4 regions of the Moritella sp. 24 genome follow, and region 3 is predicted to be linked to each of the others. Evidence: predicted binding sites of a transcription regulator. Region 3 holds the regulator's gene; each other region holds the start of a gene.
The links. Region 3 encodes sigma-54, which starts transcription at its own class of promoters, with help from an activator protein. Its sites were predicted from a motif close to GTTGGCACGNNNNTNGNNT; they were not measured.

Region 1 (5,066 bases), 1.1 Mb from region 3:
TGAACGGACCGATTACCGTTTTAACCTCAGCTCACAAGACCCGCATCTATTTATTGTTTGTGAAGAAAATAATGAGCAGCTATCACCGTTACTTATTACTGTCGCGCAAAGTGTCGCGAGCAGTTATATGGATGGTGACTATCAAGTGTTACATATTCAAATGCCATTACCGGTACAGGCTTGGATGGAAGCTTTTATTGGGCGTCACGGCGAACTAATTGAATTTAAAAAGAAACGTTATAAAGATAAGAAGGGACGTTCAAGTGGCAACTAACTTTTTTCAACGTTGGTCAAGTCGTTCTCTAACAGCTAAAGACAAGGCTTCAAAAGAATTACTTGATACAAATGAAGCCGCAGTCGAGTCGCTAGAGCCTGAGCTCATAATTGAACAGGTTCATGAATCTAATTCAGAATCAAATCAAGTGGATGGGCTCAGTAATGATGTTACCGATGATGCGGTAGCGAGTGATAAAGATAAGCAGAATGGTCTTGCAGATAAAAGTAGCGATGAAACACTCACGATTGCCGATGCAGATAGCGTCACTTTTGATAGTGGTGTTGCTTCATTCTTGCAGCAGGGTGTTGATAAATCAGTTAAAAAGGCAGCGTTAGCCAAACTGTTTCACTCTGACGAGTTCAATTATATCAGTGATATGGATGATCATACTGAAGACTTTTCTAATATCCCCAAACTTGATGACAGTGTCGCGAAGCAGCTACGTGGTTGGGTTAACAAGGTATTAGATGAACCAGAGCAAGACGTCGCGCTAGACCAGGAAATAGATCGAGAGTTAAATACAGAGCTAACAGAAGACCCTGAAATACAAACAGCAGAAACGTCAGTAGTGGAAGATGAGATTACTGAACCCGTCACGGAAGATTTCGAACATTCACCTAGCGCTGATGAGGTTCATCACAAAACTTATCAGCAAGATGAGACATAAAGGGACTAAAAACCTTATTTTTAATCGGGACAATTTGATGCAGGTGTGATTATTTGTAGCGACAAAATGTCTCAATTAGAAATACCCCAACTATCCTTATCTGACTTTAGCTCTTTATAAGTCATTTTATTCCGTTAAAAGTTGGTTCGGTTATTGCTCTATTAGCTACAGAAAAATACGGTGCGAATTGTACGGTAGTGCAGCCTTAAGAGCAGCGAGAATAAACTCGCAGTTTAATCGACACTGAATAGCGGTGACGAGTATACAGGAATAACAATGTTAAGAAGTATTCTAGAAACATTTACTGATAACAATGGTCAAGCACGCTTAACGGCGATTGCGGGCACGGTTGAATTATCTAACTTGATCCCACCAACGGTTTCTTACGAGAGCCGCGGGAATTTATTGATCATTGGTGCATACGATACGATCACTGCGTTAGCGCCGCAATTTGCCACGCTTAACTCTGTGACACTACTTGCGACCTCTGCGACAGAAGCGGTGAAAGCGAGCAAGGACACAAACGTATTTTTCAGTGATGACGTTATGATTAAAGGCTACCTTGGCGCGTTCGAAGTGAACTGCCGTGTAGCGGGTAGCTTACTGAATACCTATACCAACCTAGCAGAAGTCACGATCGGTGGTGATAGCTTTGATTTAGTGGTTGATATGAGCGCTGATAGCATTATCAACACCGAGATACCTGCACCCGGTTATTACCCCGTTGGCAGTGGTAAAGCAGCGATTGCAGATGTGATTGAAACTTTACCTGACATGTTAGGTACGTTTGATAAACCAAAATACTTCCGTTTAGACAATGACATTTGTGCCCATTCATCACGTGGTGTGAGTGGTTGTACACGTTGTGTTGATGCTTGTCCGGCGGGTGCATTATCAAGTAATGGTCATGCTATCGAAATAAACCCGTTCTTATGTCAGGGCGTAGGTACATGCGCAACCGCGTGTCCGACAGAAGCTATTACTTACGCATTACCTGAGGCTGAAAAGACGCAGAACTTTATCTACCGTTTATTAAACAGCTATCAAATGGCGGGTGGTGAGAAGCCGACGATTTTATTCTTTGGTCATCGAGATGAAGAGGCGCTCGCAGCGCAATTGCCTTCATTACCGTCGAATGTGATCCCGATAGCATTGGAAGAGTTAGCGACTGTGGGGGTCGATACTTGGTTTAGCGCGTTGGTTTACGGTGCGCACCAAGTACTGCTTGCAACGAATATCGCTTACCTCCCTGCAACGATTGATCGTGTATTAAAAGATGAATTAGGTATCGCCAATAACTTCTTAACGGAACTTGGTTTTGAAGCTGACCGTATTTGCTTATTCGATCTTAATAAAGCAGCTGACTTTGTCGTGTTCCCAGCCTCTTTATTACCTGTTGCTGATAATAAGATCGCAGTGATGGATAGCGGTGTATTAGCCGAACAATTATCAGGGACTAAGCGTGAAAAACTATTTAGTGCATTAGATCGATTACACGTACAAAGCACGGTTAAGCCGACACAGTCTGACGTACCAGAAAATGCACCTTACGGTAGCGTTGAATGTAAAACTGATGATTGCACCTTATGCATGGGCTGTGTAGCAGTATGTCCAACACGCGCATTACACGCAGTGGGTGGTCGTCCCGGTTTACAGTTTAAAGAGCAAGATTGTGTGCAGTGTGGCTTATGTGAAAAAGCCTGCCCAGAGCAAGTCATCAGCTTAAAACCTGGACTTAATTGGGATGCTGAAAATCGCCAAAGTGCAGTGATGATCCACGAAGAAGAAGCGGCTTGTTGTTTAAGTTGCGGTAAAGCATTTGCGCCAGCCTCAATGATTAAAATGCTGACCGAGAAATTACAAGGTCATTCACAATTTCAGGGTGATGCTATTCGCCGTTTATCTATGTGTGAAGACTGTCGTGTACGCGATATTTTTTCTGACATGGCTGATGATCCAACAAGTCAGTTGCGAGTGTAAAACGAAATGATGGAAACACAAAACATGTCACAGCCAATTGCTGAAGAAACTACATTACGTATCGATATCTATAGCTTGCTTGCTCACTTATTACGTAAGGCTCCCGACGCTGACGTGATTGATTGGTTAGCGAATTTAGATGTAGATGCACCGAATGAGTTGATTCAAACCACGGGTATGTCAGCGGCTTGGCCGTTATTAAAACTCGCGTCACAAAAGACGTTATTAACCGCAGTGGAAGATGAATATCAAGATCTGTTTATTGGTATTGGCCACGGTGAGATCGTGCCGTTTGGCTCTTGGTTCCTGACTGGTTCACTAATGGAAATGCCATTAGCGCATTTACGCCATGATTTGAAAAAACTGGGATTTCAACGTGACGAATCGGTGAAAGAACCAGAAGACCATATTGCGGCATTGCTCGAAGTCATGACGATGCTTGTCGCAGAAAATAATCACAAGGTACAAGCCGAGTTTTTCAATCGTCATATCGATACTTGGTTTGAACGCTTTTGTCAGGATTTAAAGGTAGCTAAAAACGCCGTGTTTTATAGCGCTGTTGCAGAGCTCGCCTTGCAATTTTTAAGCATTGAAAAAATACGTTTTATCGACGTAAAAAAATAATAACGATAGAGGATCAAACTGGATGAGTAAACAAAATAAGCCGGATGAAAACCGCCGCCAATTATTAAAAAATATTGGTTTAGGTGTTGCGGCAGGTGCAATTGCGACAGGTGTATCAACCTCAGCAAATGCGTCTATCGATACGCAAAGTCAGCAAGATAAACAGGAAAAGACAACAGGTTACCATGAAACTCAACACATTCGTGATTACTACGATTCTCTATAAGCGGAGCTCTAAATGAAATTAACTAAACGTTCCGATACGGTCAACAAGGACGAAAAACAACTGGGTATTTCGCGCCGTTCGTTTATGCGTAACTCTTCAATTGCTGCCGCTGGTGGTGCTGTTGGCGTTGGTATGTTCGCACCCGGCATGATGAAAAAAGCCGAAGCGAAATCTGTTGATCCTGAATCGCCAGTTGAAATCAAACGTACGATTTGTTCTCACTGTTCAGTAGGCTGCGGTATTTATGCTGAAGTGCAAGAGGGTGTATGGACAGGTCAAGAACCTGCATTTGATCACCCGTTTAATGCGGGTGGACATTGCGCTAAAGGTGCAGCACTTCGTGAACATGGTCATGGTGCGAAACGTCTTAAATATCCAATGAAACTGGTTAACGGTAAATGGATAAAAATGAGCTGGGAAACCGCGCTTGAAGAAGTCAGCCAGCAAGTACTTAAGATCCGTGAAGAATCAGGTCCAGACTCGGTTTATTGGTTAGGCTCTGCAAAGCATAACAACGAGCAAGCATATTTATTCCGTAAAATGGTATCGATGTGGGGCACGAATAATGTCGATCACCAAGCCCGTATTTGTCACTCTACAACTGTAGCTGGTGTAGCAAATACGTGGGGTTATGGTGCGATGACTAACTCGCTAAATGATATGCATAATTGTAAATCAATTTTGTTTATCGGCTCAAACCCTGCTGAAGCACATCCAGTTGCGATGCAGCATATCTTGCTCGCGAAAGAAAAGAACAACTGTAAAATTGTTGTAGCCGATCCACGCCGTACACGTACTGCTGCAAAAGCAGATCACTATGTGTCTTTACGCCCGGGTTCTGACGTTGCTTTCGTTTGGGGCGTGTTATATCACGTGTTCAAAAACGGTTGGGAAGATAAAGAATTCATTCACCAACGTGTTTATGGCATGGAAGAGGTGCGTGCTGAAGTTGCAAAATGGACTCCTGCTGAAGTAGAGCGTGTTTCTGGTGTTGCTGAAGCTGATGTTTATGAAACGGCGAAACTGCTTTCTGAACACCGTCCAGGTTGTGTTGTTTGGTGTATGGGTGGTACGCAACATACCACGGGTAACAATAATACGCGTGCATATTGCATTCTAGAACTTGCGCTTGGCAACATGGGTAAACCAGGTGGTGGTGCAAATATTTTCCGTGGTCACGATAACGTACAGGGTGCGACTGACTTTGGTGTATTAGCAGATAACTTACCGGGTTACTACGGCCTTTCTGAAGGTGCTTGGAAGCATTGGGCTGGCGTGTGGGATGTTGATTA
Region 2 (5,066 bases), 800 kb from region 3:
AATCAGGGAGTATTCTATGATCAGTACCTTTGATATGTTTAGTATTGGTATAGGGCCATCGAGCTCACATACCGTTGGCCCTATGCGTGCTGCATTTGATTTTTTACAACACCTTAAAGCGGAGGGCAACCATGACCCTATTTTGGGGATTAACACTGAATTGTTTGGCTCGTTAGGGCAAACGGGTATTGGGCATGCGAGTGATATCGCGGTGATCTTGGGGTTAGCAGGATATGAACCGGATAAAATAGATTCAGAGCAAGTGCCTTCAATATTAAAAGAGATAGACGAACAACAAGGGATCAATATTCATGGTGTTGGTTTTGTGCCTTTTAATCGCGCAGAGCACATCGTATTACACCACCGAAAAACGTTACCTTATCATAGTAATGCAATGACAATAACGGCACTCAGTAAAGATGCTATCGTCTTGACTAAAACCTACTATTCGATTGGTGGTGGCTTTATTCTTGACCATGAGCATATTGATAAACCGTTGGAAAAAAATGCTAAAATCCCGCCTAAATATAAATTTGATAGTGCCGACGAACTCCTTACCACTTGCCGCTTACATGGTTTATCGATTGCGAAGTTAATGTATGAAAATGAGCGACAATTAAATTCTGATGACGTGATTAATGAAAAATTATTAACATTACATCGTATTATGGTGGACTGTATTCATCGTGGTTGCCGTAATGAAGGTATCTTACCTGGTGGATTAAAGGTCCATCGCCGTGCACCTGGATTATTCAAAAAGTTACAGGCGCCAGATGCCAAGGATGATACGTTCCACGGTATGGATTTCGTTAATATGTACGCGATGGCTGTGAACGAAGAGAACGCCGCTGGCGGGCGAGTTGTGACGGCTCCGACAAATGGTGCTGCGGGTATAATTCCTGCGGTAATGTATTTTTATGATCAGTTCGTGAGTCCATTAACGGAAGATAAAATTAAAACCTATCTACTGACGTGTGCAGCCATTGGGACTCTATATAAGAAAAATGCATCTATTTCTGGCGCAGAAGTTGGTTGTCAGGGTGAAGTTGGTGTCGCTTGTTCGATGGCTGCTGCTGGGTTAACGGCAATAAGAGGTGGAACGTTAGACCAAGTTGAACATGCTGCCGAAATAGGTATGGAGCATAATTTGGGATTGACTTGTGATCCAGTGGCTGGCTTGGTTCAGATCCCCTGTATTGAGCGTAATGCGATTGGTGCTGTGAAAGCGATTAATGCGTCGCGTATGGCGCGCATGGGCAGTGGCGATCATAAGGTATCACTTGATCAAGTGATTAAGACCATGAAGGCGACAGGGGATGATATGAAAAATAAATATAAAGAGACGTCTAGAGGAGGATTAGCGATAAATGTAACGGTTTGTTAGTGATTAAACGTGCATTAAGCGCTGAATGTTATGATTTGAAGGTCATACCAAGGGTAGAAAATGATCCGCGAGTACGGCCTAATTTATCATAGGTTATATTGTTACGAGAGCGGCTACGAATAATGGTGTCGGTTAGTCGCTTGGTGTTGCGTAAATTGAGCTCAATCAGTTTACCGTTGACATCATTAAGCTCTTGGCACTCTCTGATATCAGCTTCAATTTGTTGTTTTTGCGATAGGTAGGTAGTCAGTAATTCTGCCGCATCTGTATGCTGGCCAATTTTTACATCGAGCTCGGCAATTTGCATTATTTTTTGTTGCTTATCTTGACTGAGCTTTTCTAGGGCTGTGACATTGCGTGACTCTAACGCTGATTTTTCAGCCGTTAATAGAGCCAATAATTGTTCTACATAAGATGTTTGTAGAACGAGTAATTCGGGCAATGTAGTCAATATCATCTGTATCTATAGCACTCGGTTAAGCAAGTAAGTTTTCGAAATTAGACATATTCTTTGCTAGCTTGTTAGCATCAACTTGATAGCTACCGTCAGCAATGGCTTTTTTCAAACTTTCTACTTTTGACTCGTTAACAGGCGTACCTTGAGCTAAATCATGTTCCATAGCGGTCAAACTTTTGGCTTGTGATGTAATATTAACCGAGTCACTTTGCGCTGTACGTTGCGGTGAAGTTTGAGCTACATTACCAGTTTGAACACTGGTTTTTTGCTGCGTACTTCTTGCTTGATCAAGCTGGTGACTACGATTATTTAAATTGGTTAAATTTATGGCCATTCTTCTACCTATTGATTTGTAAACAGGTGTACTAAAAGATTATCGACTTATAACAATAATACTTTAGTAAAATTTAATAGTTTATTTGGATGACGCCTGCGGCTTGAACAGTACCCGAAACGATTCGATTCGATTTACGGTTACGGACATTAATTTTGTCACCCAGAATACCGTTAGCCAATGCTACACCATCAGTTTTTACGGTTAGATTTCCCACTGAACTAGTAATTGTAACGCTTTCGCTTTTACACACAAGACAAATATCCCGTGTTGAGATCATTTGTTCATTGGACAGTTGTCGTTTTAAGCGTGCTTTATTGACAAAACTTAAATCTGAAATATAGCCTGAGCGTAAAAAAACACGGTTCATATATTCTATTTTAGTATTGTTTTTCGTTAATAGGCTACCTTTTGATAAAGGTCGGCTGCTCACCACGACAGGAACTAGACGAATAATCTTCACTGGCACGTGCAGTTGCCAGTTTTTAGCATTACTGCATCGTATTCTTACGGTTGCTGCACGTTGTAAGCTTTTATTACCAACTAACTCGGCGGACATATTACCTTCACACTGAGTTACTGCTATTCTGCGGTCAATTTTTGTTACTTCAATGCTTACCCTTTCATTCTGAGAGCTAAGTAGTTGCGCTTTGATAAAAGATTCCGCAAACTCTTCAATCGCCTGATGTTTATCTGTGGCTGCGAGCGCTAGTGGCAAATAGCTCAGTAAACTTAAGCAATAGAAAAGCGAGAATGATAAAATATATTTAAGCATTTAGGTTTCTAAGCCGATATAAAATGAAACGTTACGTATAAAGTGAATTAAGAGCCAAGTTTTTGACTACTTTATGTCGTAAGCGACAATATAAATGAATAATACAGTGGTAAAGCAATATTCAAGCCACGTTGATAATAAGTTACATTTACCTGAGGATGGATAATGGCAGGATTACTCGATACGGTCAATCAGCGCACACAGCTGGTAGGACAAAACCGTCTGGAATTACTTATGTTTCGCTTAAACGGGCGTCAGCGTTTTGGTATCAATGTATTTAAAGTGAAAGAAGTATTGCAATGTCCGCCATTAACTATTCTACCTAAGCTTAATAGTGTCGTCCGTGGTGTTGCACATATACGTGGAAATACAATTTCTGTGATCGATTTGAGTTTAGCGACGGGTGGTCGTCCAATTCAAGATTTGAGCAAAGCGTTTATTATTATTTCTGAATATAATCGTTCAGTGCAGGGCTTTTTAGTATCAAGTGTTGAACGTATTATTAATATTAACTGGGAATCAATTTTACCACCGCCAAAAGGAACGGGGCGATTCAGTTATTTAACAGCTGTTACTGAAGTGGATAATGAATTGGTTGAAGTACTTGATGTTGAAAAAATTCTGCATGAAGTAGCGCCAGTAAAAATGGAAATTAGTGAGGAAGTGCTAGAAACGGCTAGCGAGATTGATAAATCTGCGATTGAGAAAGTGATTCTTGTGGTTGATGACTCAAGCGTTGCGCGTAATCAAATTAAGAAAGCGGTGTCTGATCTTGGTTTTAAAATCGTGTTGGCAAAAGATGGCCGTGATGGTTTAAATAAATTACGTGAAATGGCGCAAAATGGTCCTATTGCGGATCAAGTTGCTCTCATGATTTCTGATATCGAAATGCCAGAGATGGATGGTTACACGTTAACAGCTGAAGTACGTAATGATAAATCACTAGATGGTTTGTATATTATTCTACATACATCACTGAGTGGCGTGTTCAATCAGGCGATGGTGATTAAAGTTGGTGCTAATGATTTCATTGCTAAATTTAATCCAGATGAACTTGCTGGTGCGGTATTAAAGGCATTAAAAGTAGCAGATCCGAGTTAGAAAATTACTGTGTTAAATAAGTGTATCTTTATAATAGAAAGTTGAGTAAAAAATAGTGCAAACATTGTCAAATGAAGTCTATACCCGTTTTAGTGAATTTCTTGAAATTCAGTGCGGTATTGTATTAGGACAAAATAAACAATATTTAGTTAAAAGCCGTTTATTGCCGCTATTGGCAAAACATAAGATGGCTAATTTAACTGAGCTAGTACAAAAATCAATGACCATGTTAGCGCGTGATTTACGTAATGATGTTATTGACGCGATGACCACGAATGAAACATTGTGGTTCCGTGATATTTACCCGTTTGAATATTTGCAAACAAAGCTCTTACCTGAATTTATGAATAAAGGGTTGCCAGTTAAAATATGGTCTGCGGCATCGTCATCTGGTCAAGAACCGTTTTCAATTGCGATGTCTGCGATTGAAACACAAGAAAAACTTAAACGTTTAGTTAAACCTAATGTACAAATTGTCGGTACGGACATATCACCAACAATGATTAAACATTGTAAAGAAGGTGTTTATGATCGCTTAGCGCTTGGACGAGGTCTATCCGCTGAACGTAAGCGTCAGTTTTTCACGACATTACCTGATGATAAAATGAAGGTGAATCGTGAAGTTCAGCAATTGACATCATTTCGTGAAATCAATTTGCTAGAAAGTTATGCCTTACTCGGTAAGTTCGATATTATTTTTTGTCGTAATGTACTAATTTACTTTTCGCCAAAAATTAAAAGTCAGATTCTTAATCAATTTGCAGCGTCATTAAAACCGGGTGGTTACTTATTTTTAGGTGCGTCAGAATCGTTGACAGGCCTAACTGATAAGTTTGAAATGATCCGTTGTAATCCGGGTATTGTATATAAACTAAAATAATCTACTTAGCGGTGAGTTATCGTCATTATTCAAGTGTTTGTTTATTGGCGGTAACTTATCGATCTATACCGTCAAAAAAACTACTCCTCTTTATTATTCTTATCATTACACTCTTTATATCTAAACTCAGTCATT
Region 3 (5,066 bases):
ATGAGTAATTCAGCACTCGCACTCGAGTCTGATTTTAAAGAAAATGTTGTCGTAAATGCAAAACGCCAAGAAGTGTTCATTAAAGACAATCGCGTTATATTTTATGATAATGTTGTTGTTACTCAAGGAACTATACTAATAAAAGCGGATAAGCTAACGGTATTAAGTTCAGGTGGAAAAGGCACAGAAGTGATGATTGCTACAGGTAAACCTGCCACATTTTATCAGGAGCTTGATGGCAGCAAAAAAATCAATGCTGAATCGAATGAGATCCGTTATGAACTCGGTAAAAAACGTTTAACGTTATCAACAAATGCACGTTTACGCCAAGCCGACAGCGAAGTGAAAGGTGATAAGATCATCTATCAAATCGACAAACAAGAAATGATAGCCGAAAGCGGAAATCATGAATCAGATCGAGTGATCACAATTTTCACTCCTGAAAACAACAAAACTAATTAGAGTAAATACATTCATATGGCGCGTTTAAAAGCATCACACTTAGCAAAAAGCTACAACAAACGTAAAGTTGTTTCAGATGTGAGTCTCGAAGTCGAATCAGGACAAATTGTTGGTTTACTTGGGCCTAATGGCGCGGGTAAAACAACGACCTTTTACATGGTTGTAGGCTTGGTTAAGCGAGATCATGGACAAATCTTCATTGATGACCAAGAATTAACGCATGAACCTATGCATATTCGAGCGCAACAAGGCATCGGTTATTTACCACAAGAAGCGTCTATTTTTCGCCGTTTATCAGTAACGAAAAATATTATGGCGATCTTAGAACTTCGCACAGAATTAAGCCGTTTTGAACGTGAAGAAAAACTAGAAGAATTGTTAGAAGAATTTCATATCACCCATATTCGCGATAGTTTAGGCATGAGCTTATCCGGTGGTGAACGCCGCCGTGTTGAGATCGCAAGAGCACTTGCCGCTGATCCCAAGTTCATTTTATTAGATGAACCTTTTGCAGGTGTAGATCCTATCTCTGTCGGCGATATTAAGAAGATTATTCAGCATCTACGTGATCGTGGTTTAGGGGTGTTAATTACCGACCATAACGTACGTGAAACGCTTGATGTATGTGAGCACTCTTACATTGTAAGCCACGGACATTTAATCGCATCTGGTACTTCTGAAGAAATTCTGTCCAACGAAAAAGTAAAAGAAGTGTACCTTGGAGATCAATTCCGACTATAGTTTGATATTGATATATAGCCGCATTAAGGAAGAGAGAGTAGTCGTTAGATGAAGCCATCATTACAACTTCGTATGAGTCAATCTCTGGCAATGACGCCACAGCTACAACAAGCGATTCGATTATTACAATTATCGACCTTGGAGTTACAGCAAGAGATTCAAGAAGCGTTAGACAGCAACCCGCTGCTAGAACAAGAAGATCCCAACACATCTCCGTCAAATGAGAGTGATAACGATGATTCACTTAACGCTGATAGTACTGACTCAATTACTGATACCAGCCAAATAGAAGTGAGCGATGCGCTTAATAGCGACTCAATGCCCGATGAGCTACCTAACGACAGCAACTGGGATGATGTTTATACCCCACAAACGCAAACTCACAGCGGTGGTAGCGCAGGTATTGATGGTTTAGACCAAGTTTACCAAGGTGAAACCAGCGAAGGCTTATACGAACATCTCATGTGGCAAATGGAATTAACCCCCTTCTCCGATACTGACCGTGCAATTGCAGTCGCGATTATTGATGGCATCGATAATTATGGCTACCTTAGCCAAACTTGTGACGATATTCTAACGAGTGTCAATATAGGTCATCAAGAAACCAATGACAGTGACGAAGAGCAGATCGAATTAGATGAAGTTGAAGCGGTATTAAAACGTATCCAACATTTTGATCCCATCGGTGTTGCTGCACGTTCATTACAAGAATGTTTATTAATCCAACTTCAACACTTACCCAAAAACACGCCTTGGTTAACCGAATGTCAGCAAGTAATCCAATCTCATATGGATTTATTAGGTAATCGAGACTATCGTCAATTAAGCCGTAAAACAAAATTAAAAGAGCCTCAACTCAAAGAGATCATGCAATTAATCCAGAGCCTAGAACCAAGGCCTGGAAATGCCATAGATCAAAGTGAAGGACTCTATGTTATCCCTGATGTTCTGGTAAAGAAAAAAAATAATCAGTGGATAGTCGAGTTAAATCCTGACATTGTGCCAAGATTAAAAGTGAACAATGAATATTCAAGCCTATCGACGGGTAACCGTAATAGTAGCGATGGACAATTTATTCGTACGCATGTTCAAGAAGCAAAATGGTTTATTAAAAGTTTAGAAAGTCGTAATGAAACGTTACTAAAAGTAACAAAATGCATTGTTCAACGCCAAATGGATTTCTTTGAATATGGTGATGAAGCCATGAAACCTATGGTGTTGAATGATATTGCAGAAGAAGTGGAAATGCACGAATCAACAATTTCTCGTGTCACAACGCAGAAGTTTATGCATACACCACGTGGTATTTTTGAATTGAAGTTTTTCTTTTCAAGCCATGTAAGTACAGATAACGGTGGTGAGTGCTCATCTACCGCTATCCGCGCATTAATTAAGAAATTGGTTGCGGCAGAAAATGCCATAAAACCATTAAGTGACAGCAAGATTGCTGATTTACTTGCTGATCAAGGTATCAAAGTGGCTCGACGCACTATTGCGAAGTATCGAGAAGCGCTCAGCATACCGCCATCTAATCAGCGTAAGAGCCTGCTATAAGGCTCATCTAACCTTCATATGGGAGACATATATGCAAATTAATTTAACAGGTAGACATGTAGACATTACAGATTCACTGAAAGATTACGTTGATAGCAAGTTTTCCAAATTAGAACGACATTTCGATCACATTAACAATATCCATGTGATTTTAAATGTCGAAAAACTACTCCAAATTGCAGAAGCCAAAATACATCTAAATGGGGGTGAAATCTTTGCCGTACATGAGCATAATGACATGTATGCCGCAATTGATGGCTTAATGGATAAGCTTGATCGCCAAGTGATTAAGCACAAAGAAAAATTAATCCGTCATTAATTTTTAGTCCCACTAATAAATAACCTAAAGGAAATAAACATTTCCTTTAGGTATTAATGCTTCTGACATAATTAAAACATATCATATCCAAATCAATTGCGGGATAATGAGCCCATTATTTTATATCGCTATCAGTTTTAAATTAGCTACCTAATTTTGACTAACACTAGGATATATTAGCTACGCAGATGTGAGGATAAAAGATGAAATTAATAATAGTCAGTGGCCAATCAGGTTCCGGTAAATCAATCGCATTACGGGTACTTGAAGATCTAGGCTACTACTGCGTAGATAACCTGCCTGTTAAATTATTACCACAACTATTACAAACCTTAAACGCCAAAACAGAAAAAGTCGCGGTGAGTATTGATGTGCGTAATCTACCGACTGATAAGAAAGAGTTAAATGACATTATTGAGGAGCTAAAAGCGAGCACCGAGCTAACAAGCTTATTCCTTGATACTAATAAATCAGTTCTAATCAAACGCTACAGTGAAACAAGACGACTTCACCCATTAACCAAAGGTGAATTTTCATTATCTCAAGCGATTGAAATAGAAGAAAAACGCTTACGTCCAATCGCCTTACACGCAGATTTAAAAATCGATACGACTGAACTCAATATTCATGAGTTAAGTGAACAAATAAAAGAGCGTATTTTAGGTAAGAAAAATAATCAGCTTGTCTTAGTATTTCAATCTTTTGGTTTTAAACACGGTTTACCAATGGATGCAGATTATGTATTCGACGTACGATTTTTACCAAACCCGCATTGGATCCCAGAGCTAAAACCTTATACAGGGCTTGATGAACCAGTAATCAAATACCTCAGTCAGCAATCTGAAGTCATGAGTTTTACACTACAAATTGAAAACTTATTAACGACTTGGTTACCGCTACTTGAAAAGAACAATCGTAGCTATGTAACTGTTGCCATTGGTTGCACTGGTGGTCAGCATCGCTCTGTATTTATTGCCGAGCAGCTAGCAAAAAGCTTTAAATTGCAAGATCGAGTGGTACAAACACGCCACCAAACATTAGAAAAGAATAAACATAAGAACAACTAAGTATTCGCTTAGTTACTCAACAGGCAATAAAAATAGATAATGATTATAATTTATTGTTAATACTGATTATAAATGAAGATTAAGCTAGAATCGCACAGCGCGAGTGAAAGCTCGCAGTTCTAGTATTTAAGAATGGGGACGACATATGCCAGAAAAGATGGAGCATGAAAGCACACACCTACGCTTAAGCGAAGTGAACGAAGCACTTGATAGTGGTATGTTTGTTCACGTAAAGCGGATGCTCTACCAAACGCCCCCTTGTGATATTGCCCTATTATTGGAATCATCGCCACCAGCGGGACGTAAAGTGCTGTGGCGATTAACAGACCCTGAATTACAGGGTGAAATCCTCGACGAACTCAATGAAGATGCAAAAACCAGTATTCTAAAACTAATGGATACTGAGTCTTTAGTGGCTGCGACAGAAGGCTTAGACACCGATGATTTAGCCAATGTATTACGTAGCCTACCAGACAGCATCTACCAAGAAGTTATCACCCAAATGGATACCCAAGATCGTCACCGCTTAGAAACCGCGATGGCGTATCCAGAAGACACTGCTGGCAGTATCATGGATACTGATACTATTACCTTAAGACCAGATGTAACTGTTGATGTTATCTTACGCTACATTCGCTTACGCGGAGAACTACCTGAAGCGACAGATACCTTATATGTGGTTGATAAAGATGACCGCTTAATTGGTGATGTTCCTTTAGCTATGTTGTTAACAACAGACCCGAACAGTGTTATTAGTACCATAATGGATCGCGAAGCAGAGACCTTACCTGCCACGCTTGATACCTCGGAAGTAGCTAAACTGTTTGAACGTCATGATTGGATCTCAGCACCTGTTCTAGATGATTCGGGTAAATTACTCGGTCGTATTACGATTGATGACGTGGTTGATATTATCCGTGAAA
Region 4 (5,066 bases), 370 kb from region 3:
GGATTGAACTATCGTCGTCGACAATCCAAATTGTAGCTGTTGTCATAGTCTAATCCTTTATTTTCTTAGTGGCAGATAGATGGCAAATTCGGTATGCCCTGGCCAACTATGACACTCAATTTTACCTTTGTGTTGCTTCACTAGGTTTTGAGCAATAGAGAGGCCAAGTCCGGTGCCACCTTCACGTGCGGTGACCATCGGGTAGAACAGGGTATCCTTAATATGTTCAGGGATACCGGGTCCGTTATCGATGATTTTTATTTCAGCACATAAGCGATATTTCTGTCCTTGAATATTCACTTGATGCGCTGTTCGAGTAATTATTTTAATTGTGCCATGTTCTTTGAGTATTTGAATGGCATTGCTAATTATATTCAGCAGTGCTTGTTGTAATAAGTCGGGTTCCATTTCAAAGTCAGGAATTGATGGGTCGTAATCTCGCTCGATGATAATACCTGGTGGTAAATCAAATTCGACTAACTGTTTTACCTTTTCAATCACAGAGTGAATATTTAAAATGGTTTGCTTACCGGGTTTTTGCGGACCGAGTAAGCGGTCGACTAATGCGCGTAATCGGTCGGCTTGTTCGATGATAATACCGGTGAATTCTTTTAATTCAGCACTTGGTAGTTCTTTTTCCAGTAATTGCGCTGCACCACGTAGCCCGCCTAATGGATTTTTGATTTCGTGGGCGAGCCCTCGAACTAATTCTTGTGCCGCTTGTTGCTGTACGTGTTGATAAAGCTCTTGGCTGATCTTTTTTTGTAAATCGATCTGTCTTGCTTCAATTAGAATGCAGGTCTCAGAACCAAAGTTAGTTAGAGTCGCTGATATTTCGACTAACAATTGGCGATCATCAATGATTAATGACACTTCATTATCTGTAAACCCTTGTCCCGTTTTTATTGTACTCGTCAATAATGAGAGGTCGAGTGTGGTGTGTTCGATAATATCCGTTATTTTAGCGTCCAAGATACGACTTGCACTAAAGCCTAGCAGTTGTTCACCTGCCGGATTGACATATTTTATATGCAGATCATTATTGAGCACGAATACTGAAGACACGAGGTTATTCATTAATGATTGCTGAGGCTCTGGGATCATTATCATGGCACTTCCTTTGTTGGATAAATATCCTCTGACCAAATGCACCAAATAGGTGCTAACTCTAAAATATTACTGCACAGCGTGTTGAAATTAAAGCAGTAATGCTTAGTTGGCCTTAAAACGGTGTAAATAAATAGTAATTAGCTCTGATGATGCAATTACCTTGCCTGAATTGTTAACTATTTGTAACTGTAGTTGGTGTGTGCCGATGGGAATGTTAAGTACATTAAATTGACTTTCAATTTGCTCACTGTGAATAACCCCATCAATCAGTAAACGAATATTAGAGCCATATTGCAGCGTTGAACTCAGTGTTGCGGATACGATAATTTCGCCGTTGTTACTGCGTAATGTTTGCTGATCGATTGGTGCTTTGATCGATATGCTCAGCGGTAAAGATGTATCGTTAACTGTTGGCAAGGCTACACTGGCTTCTTGAGGCAATGATTGAGTGAGTGAACTAATAGAAGGCGGGGTGAGTTTAACGTCAATCTTTTTTGCTGAAGCTGGTTTACTTTCATCATCTGAAAAGTGGGTAATGCCTTGTTCATCAGTCCATTGATAAATAGCGGCAACACTGGCAAAGCTTGTTATTAATAAGGCTAATAGCATTATGTGTTTCATGGCGACATCCTGTCTATGGTTACTTAATTTGTATAGTTATTTTCACCTAATTACATTTATTTAACAAATAAAAAACCCGCTAAATAGCGGGTTTTTTTATATAAGATTTAACAATCAGAGCAGTATCATGATTTCATCATAATGACAGTTCTGTATTTGCTAATTTATACGCTGTAGTACATTTCAAACTCAACTGGGTGAGTTGTCATGTTCAGTCTCTCAACTTCTTCTTCTTTAAGTTCGATGTAAGCGTCGATAGTATCGTTCGCCATAACATCGCCAGCTGTTAAGAAGTCACGGTCAGCGTCTAGTGCTGATAGAGCTTCTTGTAATGAAGATGCAACTTGTGGAATTTCTGCTGCTTCTTCCGCTGGAAGGTCGTATAAATCTTTATCCATTGCATCACCAGGGTGGATACGGTTTTTAATACCGTCGATACCTGCCATTAACATAGCAGAGAATGCTAGGTATGGGTTTGCCGCTGGATCTGGGAAACGTACTTCAATACGTGTCGCTTTTGGCGATGGTACGATTGGGATACGGATTGATGCTGAACGGTTACGTGCAGAGTAAGCTAACATTACTGGTGCTTCAAAACCTGGAACTAAACGTTTGTACGAGTTAGTTGCTGGGTTAGCAAATGCGTTAATTGCTTTTGCGTGCTTGATGATACCGCCAATGTAATAAAGTGCAGTTTCAGATAGACCGCCATATTGATCACCAGCAAAAATGTTTTCGCCATTTTTCTGTAGAGATTGGTGACAATGCATACCTGAACCGTTATCGCCTACAAGTGGCTTAGGCATAAATGTTGCTGTTTTGCCGTAAGCGTGTGCAACATTATGGATAACGTATTTAGTGATTTGAACTTCATCTGCTTTTTCAACGATAGAGTTGAATAGTGCTGCGATTTCGTTTTGACCCGCTGTTGCTACTTCATGGTGATGTGCTTCAACTGTTAAGCCCATTTCTTCCATTACTAAGCACATTGCGCTACGGATGTCTTGTGCAGAGTCAACTGGTGATACTGGGAAGTAACCACCTTTAACGCCTGGACGGTGACCCATGTTGCCGCCTTCGTACTCTTTATCAGAGTTCCAAGAAGCTTCTTCAGCGTCAATTTTGTACATACTACCTGACATGTCTGTTTTGTACTTAACGTCATCAAATAGGAAAAATTCTGGTTCAGGACCGAAGAATACATCATCAGCGATACCTGTTGAACGCAAGTACTCAAGTGCGCGTTTTGCTACTGAACGTGGGTCACGGCTATAACCTTGCATTGTTGCAGGCTCTAGTACGTCACAACGAAGGTTCAGTGTTGTTGCTTCTGTGAACGGGTCAAGTACGGCTGTTGCAGGATCTGGCATTAAAATCATGTCAGATTCGTTGATGCCTTTCCAACCTTGAATTGAAGAACCATCAAACATTTTACCTTCTTCAAAGAAGCCGGCATTAACTTGATGATGTGGTAGAGAAACGTGCTGCTCTTTACCTTTAGTATCCGTAAAACGTAAATCTACAAATTTAACGTCTTGTTCTTTAATTAGAGCTAATACGCTTTCTGCTGACATAATAAAATAACCTCCGGTGTCATCAATATGATGGCTTCATTTAAAGTTGTTGACTGTAAACAATCATAATTTAAATAATGCCATATATGTGCCAACTATTTAAGTTGTTGATTTTAAAGTTTTAATGTACTTGTTATTCGTCATTGCAATTCTAGTGTGCACGAACTTAGTGCGCTAAGTGCACTTTTTTGGTGCAATGGGTAAACTCATACATTTGGTATTACTAATATCGATATTATGGTTTATTTTCAGTGATTACCAGCAAAATCGTATTCAAATATAATTGATAAAATACAACATCTATAAACTGAATAAAGGCTCAATAAATGGGGTTTTAATTCATTTATTTTTTGGCTGCTAAACCCCCATATCCTGCCTATCGCACGGTTTTTTAATAAAATAAATTGCAATCATTTTACTCTGTGCCAAAATTTTGCTAGGTAGATCACAAGGAGGCGGTTACAATACCGCCTAATTTTTACCCATATAAAATATATAGAGGCATCACAGTGCTAGATAAACTACGCAACATTGCGATTATCGCTCACGTTGACCACGGTAAAACTACTTTAGTTGACAAGTTATTAGAACAGTCAGGTACTTTAGAGAAACGTGGTGGTAATGAAGAACGTGTAATGGATTCTAACGATCTTGAAAAAGAACGTGGTATTACAATTCTTGCTAAGAATACTGCTATTACATGGAAAGATTACCGTATCAACATCGTAGATACTCCAGGACACGCCGATTTCGGTGGTGAAGTTGAGCGTATTATGTCTATGGTTGATAGTGTTTGCTTAATCGTTGATGCTGTTGATGGTCCTATGCCACAAACGCGTTTCGTAACGCAAAAAGCATTTGCACATGGTCTTAAGCCAATTGTTGTTATCAACAAAATCGATAAGCCTGGTTCTCGCCCTGAATGGGTAATGGATCAAATCTTCGATCTGTTTGACAACCTAGGCGCAACTGATGAACAGCTAGACTTTAAAGTTGTTTACGCATCTGCACTTAATGGTTGGGCTAACGCTGAATCAGAAGAAGAAACTGAAAACATGGAACCGTTATTCCAAGCTATCGTTGATGGTGTTGCTGCACCAGAAGGCGATCGTGACGGTACATTCCAAATGCAAATCTCTCAACTTGATCACAACTCATATGTTGGCGTGATCGGTGTTGGTCGTGTAACACGTGGTTCTGTTAAACCAAACCAACAAGTTAGCGTTGTTTGTGCTGATGGTCATATCCGTAACGGTAAAGTAGGTACTGTACTTGGTTACATGGGTCTTGATCGTCATGAAACTGAAGAAGCGCAAGCTGGCGATATCATCGCAATCACAGGTCTAGGTCAACTTAAGATTTCTGACACTATCTGTGCGCCTTCTGCTGTTGAAGCACTACCTGCATTGTCTGTTGATGAACCAACAGTAACAATGACGTTCCAAGTGAACAACTCTCCATTCTGTGGTAAAGAAGGTAAGTTTGTTACTTCACGTAACATCCTTGAACGTCTTGAAGCTGAACTTGTTCACAACGTTGCATTACGTGTTGAACAAACTGACGATCCAGATAAATTTAAAGTATCTGGCCGTGGTGAACTTCACCTAGGTATCTTAATTGAAAACATGCGTCGTGAAGGTTTCGAGCTAGCTGTATCTCGTCCTGAAGTGATCATGATTCAAAAAGATGGCGAAACTCAAGAACCGTATGAAACTGTTACTATTGATGTTGAAGAAGCGCATCAAGGTCCAGTAATGGAAA

Region 1: HWV00_RS03860 (4Fe-4S dicluster domain-containing protein) is a predicted target of sigma-54. The motif match lies at 1,085-1,103, and genes of this name have one in related genera.
Region 2: flgA (flagellar basal body P-ring formation chaperone FlgA) is a predicted target of sigma-54. The motif match lies at 3,063-3,081, and genes of this name have one in related genera.
Region 4: glnA (glutamate--ammonia ligase) is a predicted target of sigma-54. The motif match lies at 3,383-3,401, and genes of this name have one in related genera.

Annotation. Positions count from the first base shown of each region.
Region 1 covers NZ_CP056123.1:817,983-823,048, forward strand. The annotation lists gene HWV00_RS03850 (DUF3305 domain-containing protein) at 1-274, shown strand, start outside; gene HWV00_RS03855 (DUF3306 domain-containing protein) at 264-944, shown strand; gene HWV00_RS03860 (4Fe-4S dicluster domain-containing protein) at 1,221-2,924, shown strand; gene HWV00_RS03865 (molecular chaperone) at 2,949-3,548, shown strand; gene HWV00_RS03870 (twin-arginine translocation signal domain-containing protein) at 3,571-3,774, shown strand; gene HWV00_RS03875 (formate dehydrogenase subunit alpha) at 3,787-5,066, shown strand, end outside.
Region 2 covers NZ_CP056123.1:3,602,325-3,607,390, reverse strand. The annotation lists gene HWV00_RS16075 (L-serine ammonia-lyase) at 17-1,384, shown strand; gene HWV00_RS16070 (flagella synthesis protein FlgN) at 1,413-1,841, opposite strand; gene flgM (flagellar biosynthesis anti-sigma factor FlgM) at 1,861-2,175, opposite strand; gene flgA (flagellar basal body P-ring formation chaperone FlgA) at 2,249-2,950, opposite strand; gene HWV00_RS16055 (chemotaxis protein CheV) at 3,116-4,051, shown strand; gene HWV00_RS16050 (protein-glutamate O-methyltransferase CheR) at 4,107-4,931, shown strand.
Region 3 covers NZ_CP056123.1:4,398,934-4,403,999, forward strand. The annotation lists gene lptA (lipopolysaccharide transport periplasmic protein LptA) at 1-462, shown strand; gene lptB (LPS export ABC transporter ATP-binding protein) at 478-1,203, shown strand; gene HWV00_RS19660 (RNA polymerase factor sigma-54) at 1,252-2,757, shown strand; gene hpf (ribosome hibernation promoting factor) at 2,789-3,076, shown strand; gene rapZ (RNase adapter RapZ) at 3,280-4,143, shown strand; gene mgtE (magnesium transporter) at 4,289-5,066, shown strand, end outside.
Region 4 covers NZ_CP056123.1:128,888-133,953, forward strand. The annotation lists gene glnG (nitrogen regulation protein NR(I)) at 1-46, opposite strand, end outside; gene glnL (nitrogen regulation protein NR(II)) at 58-1,110, opposite strand; gene HWV00_RS00595 (DUF4124 domain-containing protein) at 1,213-1,731, opposite strand; gene glnA (glutamate--ammonia ligase) at 1,896-3,305, opposite strand; gene typA (translational GTPase TypA) at 3,815-5,066, shown strand, end outside.